Regions from separate parts of the Paenibacillus sp. FSL M7-0656 genome, predicted to be linked through region 2. Evidence: riboswitches for the same ligand, from Rfam matches in the RefSeq annotation. Region 2 holds a riboswitch; the other holds the start of a gene.
What was found. Region 2 has a riboswitch for cyclic di-AMP ahead of MHI01_RS18555 (3D domain-containing protein). Riboswitches for the same ligand answer to the same signal wherever they lie in the genome.

Region 1: it holds a riboswitch for cyclic di-AMP, as region 2 does, so the genes downstream of both, MHI01_RS08160 (C40 family peptidase) here and MHI01_RS18555 (3D domain-containing protein) in region 2, are expected to answer to the same signal.

Annotation. Positions count from the first base shown of each region.
Region 1 covers NZ_JBBOOT010000001.1:1,904,571-1,907,716, forward strand. Annotated here, with positions in the region: gene MHI01_RS08145 (carbohydrate-binding protein) at 1-44, shown strand, start outside; tRNA gene MHI01_RS08150 (tRNA-Leu) at 190-273, opposite strand; gene pelA (pectate lyase) at 450-1,403, opposite strand; cyclic di-AMP (ydaO/yuaA leader) riboswitch at 1,831-1,962, shown strand; gene MHI01_RS08160 (C40 family peptidase) at 1,968-2,432, shown strand; gene MHI01_RS08165 (carboxymuconolactone decarboxylase family protein) at 2,506-2,835, opposite strand; gene MHI01_RS08170 (hypothetical protein) at 2,977-3,146, opposite strand, start outside.
Region 2 covers NZ_JBBOOT010000001.1:4,173,842-4,176,987, reverse strand. Annotated here, with positions in the region: gene MHI01_RS18565 (HD domain-containing protein) at 1-33, shown strand, start outside; gene MHI01_RS18560 (TatD family hydrolase) at 367-1,137, shown strand; cyclic di-AMP (ydaO/yuaA leader) riboswitch at 1,379-1,632, shown strand; gene MHI01_RS18555 (3D domain-containing protein) at 1,906-3,090, shown strand.

The DNA.
Region 1 (3,146 bases), 2.3 Mb from region 2:
AAGGACCAAATATTGACAGCGTTAATGTTACCGCAGCACAATAAACGTTCCGTATGGCTGATGGAAGACATTTGCTGTACGTGCAGCTAAGCACTAACCTCTTGAATACTCATCACTAAAGTTAGTGTTATATCAAAAAATGCAAAAAAAGACTCCTTAAGCGTTAGCTTAAGGAGTCTTTTTTTTAGATGCGGTCGAGAGGACTCGAACCTCCACGGGGGTTAGCCCACACGGACCTGAACCGTGCGCGTCTGCCAATTCCGCCACGACCGCATATTGTATCTCCGTCATCCATATCGGCGACAAGAAATAATATATCATGCGTAATCTATCATGTCAACACTGAAAATAATAACAATAAAGCCCGAATCAGACGTCCATGTCGATTCGGGCTTTACCTTTAACTGCTGCTAATAGTTTGGTTCATTAAAACGGAAGCATACTACAAATTACAGCTTGGAAGGCCAGTTGCCATACCATGCATAACCGCCTCTTCTTTCTTTATCAATATCACTTAATTTGTATTTAACTACCCCGTCACGACCAATGAAGATTGGTTTATCCGTTCCGATCTCATAGAAGCGTGCCCAAATTGGTGCAGCTTTGGAATCAGCGATAATTTTACTATCTCCATTAGCTCTTTCATACTTGTAACCCGTTATTTTCACTTTGTTAAACCAAGCCTCCGCTCCTTTAATGGATGCGGTAATTTTAGCGTTAGCAGGTCTGGTTTTCAAAAATTTAACAATCGTTACACTCTCTCCAGCTGTCAACGATGGCACTTCGTAGATTCTTGCGCTCGCTGGTTTAAGAGAGCTGGAATCATGTTGTTGTCCCCATGCTGTCAGCTTACCACCTGAAACGACCTGTGTATTCAGAATCGCCTCCACACCTTTGGCAACTGAATTTTTACTGCGGTTAGCAAGTGTGCTGTCGATAAATGAGAAATCACCTTTTCGTGCTGCTACTTCATCCAGCATGATCATTACATTAATCATGGCATCATCATTGTAAGTGATGTGCTTGTGGTATCCGGAGCTTTGGTAAACTTGTGGCCACCCGCCGTTTGAATACTGCATGTTGATCAAAAAGTTAATTCCTTTGATTGCAGCTGTGGAGTAACGCGGATCATTCGTCTTTTTAAATTCCTTCGCCAATCTTCTAATTTCTGAGTATGTAGCCTTGTTGTCTATCGTGGACTTTGCCCACTCTCCACTTGTCTGTTTATAATCTTTTCTCCAACCTCCATCCGGCAGCTGGTTCTTCAAAATATCAGAAATACTCGCTGTAGTACCCGACGCATCTGCAGCAGATACCGTCCCTACAGGGAGAACTGCCATTCCAACTACTGAGAACACCATCGTACATGCCAGGACAAAAGTAATTATTTTCTTCGCTTTCAAATGTAACACTCTCCTATGTTCGTTTTTATAAATCTTCCACTTCTACTTTACGTATGATATACGCCCCAAACCTCCTTTATTTGTATTTATCGCATAATAAAATCAATTTTCATCCAATATGTGGATTGGATAATCAGATAATATGCAAAAAATCGATTTTTGTCAATATATGCAACTTAATGAATATAATCTCTCTAATTCTACATAACGGGATAGTTCTTTTAACTCATGACAAACCTATTTATTTATCCAAATTCGTCTTAAACGAACCAATAATGACGTTTTTGTCATGAATGATACCCAAACTTGATCCCTTCTTTCATATAAAAACCTTAATTCCGCTAACATTGAGGTATTACGAAGGGTTTTAAATGGGTTTGACAATTACGCATTTATGCAATATAGTTTCAAATAGTTACAAAAACTTAATTATTCATTGCCGAGTTTCATGTTTGAAAACGGGGGAACCAATTTGGGTGAATTATTCTTATACATAGGAAATATAGGGAACCTTCTACCGAACCCTTAGCTAACTCCGTAGGCATCGAAGGGAGAACATTGATTTTGAAAAAACTGATTATCTCCATTTTTGGAGCAGCTGTATTATTTACATCCGGGGCAACAAGCACAGAGGCAAGCAGTATCAACTCCGTAGTGAACAACATGACAGGTATTCCTTACAAATGGGGTGGCACAACTGTAGCCGGCTTCGACTGTTCTGGTTTTATGAGATATCTTTTCAACAAATACAGCATTGAATTACCACGTACTTCGCAGCAGCAAGCCAAAGCAGGTACTCCCGTATCCAAGAGCAATGTTCGGACAGGTGATCTGGTGTTCTTTAATACAACAGGCAAAGGCATTTCACATACAGGTGTATATATCGGCGGCGGACAATTCGCTCATGCCTCCAGCAGTAAAGGTGTAAGCATCACGAAGTTATCGAATCCATACTTCAATGATCGTTATGTAACAGCACGTCGGGTAACTGGACAGTTTATGTATGATAAAATGTTAGGTAAAATGTGATTCACATACAAAAAGGCATCGGTTATTAACCGGATGCCTTTTTTGCACTTAAAAATGTATGTTGCATTGCTTACTAATGCAGCGCCTTCTGCACTCGCATCGCACCCTGAGACAGGGCATGTCCTCCACCAACAGCTCCAGCCACGGCTACGGTCTCCATAATCTCCTGATCTGTTGCGCCCTTAGCACGGGCTTCTTCTACATGGTAGAAGGTACATACCTCATTGTTGGCGAATAATCCAATGCCAAGCGCAATTAGCTGTTTTGTCTTCGCATCAATCACACCAGGTTGGAAACATTCTCCGGTAAACTCATGATACGACTTCACCACACCTGGCAGCACATCGCTTAATGCTCCAATCTGATCCTTGTAGGCATGAACTTTATCATTCATCAATGTCATGGCTTGTAGCACACCCTCTCGGCTATAGTTACAGATCTTCCTCACTGTACCTATCTTCTCTCCCGAGTGAGCCAATTATGCCAAGAAATCATGGTAATTCCAAACATTTAAAGCTCATGGCCCTGCCATAATTATCAGCTGTTACTCACTAAGTGGACTCTGGCGCGGCTCGCTGAACAGCTGATAGCTGTAACCTCGGTCCAGCTTAACGACACGTCGATTCTGACGACGGATAAGTACCTGCTCGCCATCCCAGGCAACCACAATCCCTTTCACGTCGTTCGATTCCAGCTCGTCCCGTACGACTCTAA
Region 2 (3,146 bases):
TTACCGTCACATATACGCCCCTATTTCTTGTAATCGTGTGGGTATAATCCGATGAAGAATTTCGATATCAAAACACTTTCTAAAAGAGCTATTTTCCATGATACAGTAATCTGCTTTAATGGGGAGTATATGTAGATCGACATAATTTTGTAAATGCAAGCAGGCAGAATGAGCACAATTAGCAATATATAGATCAGAATATCCGTATATCTTCTATATATTGTAGTTGTGAAGAAACAAACGTAATGATGTAATACACAGATTACCCAAAATGTTTTATGTATGAGTCATTAAATTATTGAATTTTACAAAGTGGATTTTGAAAAAGAAGATAGTCGTTATTTCGACATGAAGGGAGATACAGACATGATGCTGTTCGACACACATACACATCTGGATGCACCACAATTCGACGAGGACCGCGAGGAAATGATTCAGCGTGCTGTGGATGCAGGAGTTGGTCGCATGATCAACATTGGCTTTAACCGGGAGACAATTCCAACCACAATGAAACTCGCTGAAACATATGACTTTATATATGCAGCTGTAGGGTGGCATCCCGTAGATGCGATCACAATGCAGGAGGGCGATTTGGAGTGGATTGCATCTTTATGCAAGCATGAAAAAGTGGTTGCGATCGGTGAGATTGGATTGGATTATCACTGGGATACTTCACCAAAAGAAATACAGCATCGCGTATTACGACAACAAATTGCTTTGGCGCGTGAAGTGAACATGCCAATTGTCATCCATAATCGGGATGCGCATGAGGATATCATAAGAATTTTGCGTGAAGAGAAGGCGAGTGAAGTTGGTGGTGTGATGCACTCGTTCTCGGGCAGCTGGGAAACAGCAAAAAGTTGCCTCGATATGGGCTTCCATCTCTCCTTCGGAGGACCGATCACATTCAAAAATGCAAAGCAACCCAAAGAGGTGCTGGAGAAGGTTCCTATGGACCGGTTTTTCATTGAAACAGATGCTCCATATTTGACACCGCACCCTTATCGTGGGAAGCGAAATGAGACAGCGCATGTACGTCTGGTTGCAGAGGCAGCTGCGGAAATTAAAGGCATTTCGGTGGAGGAAATTGCTGCAATAACAACCAAAAATGCCATGGAACGATTTGGGATTCGTTAAAAAAACGAGCAAATGAGGTGAAAAAGGCAGGTAAGCGGAGGTAATTTGCCCTTTGATCCAAATAAATCAAGAATATTACAATATTTTAACCAAATATTCAGAAAAACGTACTTGATCAACGCTTTACAACATGCATCAAAACAGGATATCATCTTTTCAGTGAATTGTTGTGCGGAAAATTGGACAGATGTTCGGGGGATGAACAAAGGGACACTTTCCGATGAAACAACATTACTTTCATGAATCAGTCTCGCTGAGTCTCCGTTAACGGAGAGCGGGGGAACCAATAGGGCTTAAACATCGGTGTATTTGGCCGATGCGCAACGTTCGCTGACCCAAAAGCAGCGAAGGGAACTGCGAAGCCGTATTTGATTTCTTCTTTGGGTCTCGGGGTGAATTCAAGGGCGTCCGCCATGAGCGGGTGACCCAAGATAGGGCGGCTCTCTTTCGCCCGAACCCGACAGCTAACCTCGCAAGCGGAAAAAGAGAGGCAACCTCGTGCATGAATTTCCGATATTCAAAATCATTCGGAAGCCACGAAAGAGTTCCTCTTACACTCTTTCTTTGGCTTTTTTGTTTTTGAATAAAAGAAATATTGTCATCATACGGTAGGTATTCAGGAGGATGACATCATGTTGCGAAGATTGATTCATGGTGCAGAACCGGATTATGTTGGTCCAATCTGTGTTCTGTAGAAAATTTGGTATAGTCACGTCAAAGACATCATGCATTACTTTAGACGGCGAGGCTATGAAGGAGGACGGAGAAGTGGGCACATTCCAACCAGAAGAGACCCATGAGTCACGATCATCCAGTAAGTCTTTCGCGTTGCGGTGGAAGCATGAGAACATGCGTCAAATGGCATTGATCGCGATTTTCTCAATTGCGCTTACAATCATGATCTTGTTAGTCGTTTACGGTCAGGCCGGGAAACAAATTTCACTGGTTATTGATGGCAAAGCTCAGGTGGTAGAGACTCGTACAGGAATGCTTCAGGAAATGCTGGAGGAGCAGTCGATCACAGTCAGCCCTCACGATAAGGTATCCATGTCCATGAATGGGGCGTTAACAGATGGAGACCGAATCGTTATTGAGCGGGCCGTTCCAGTTAACATTACGGCAGACGGAGACACCAAGACTCTGTATACAACCGATTCATCGGTAGAAGATGCAATTCAAAAATCAGGTATTCAAGTTGAAAGTAATGATAAAGTGTATCCGGCGCTTGGAACTGCTATCAAAGCGGAGATGAAGATTCGTGTAGTGCGCGTAACAAAGCGTACAGTGGATGTAGAGCAACCGATCGCTTACAAAGTCATTAAAACGGCTGACCCTAGCTTGTACAAAGGTGATAACCGTGTCGTTGTGAACGGCAAAGAAGGCACAATTGTACAGCATATCGAAAAGGTATTTCAGGATGGAGAATTGGTCTCCAAAAAAATGGTCGGCAAATCTGTCGCTAATAATCGTGTAGATAAAGTGATCGCTGTCGGCACCAAAGCAAAACCGGTCGTGAAGGAACCTGAGATTCAGACCGTATCGGCTCAAACATCAACAACCAAAAAGGCTACAACAACGAACTCGAAGAAAACATCTGCCTCGGGCAGCAAAGTAATTACCGTATCCGGAACTTCTTTTAAATACTCCAAAGTACTTAAAAATGTATCCATGACTGCCTACTCTTCCGAAGAGCCTGGCATTGGAACTAAAACAGCTTCCGGTACTCGTGTAACGGAAGGACGCACCATTGCGGTTGATCCCAAAGTCATTCCAATTGGCTGGTGGGTATATATCGAAGGTCTGGGATTCCGTCGTGCGGAAGATACAGGCGGTGCCATTAAAGGCAACAAAATTGATGTGTATTATGACAGTGTGAAGCATGCCCTGAATTTTGGACGTAAGAAAGGCAAGACGGTCTACGTGATCGGTCCGGTGAAGCCGGAAGCGAACTAAAATCGTTTTACTTTGAAATGGGAATGCTATAAAATAGTTGCATGAATGATTCATGC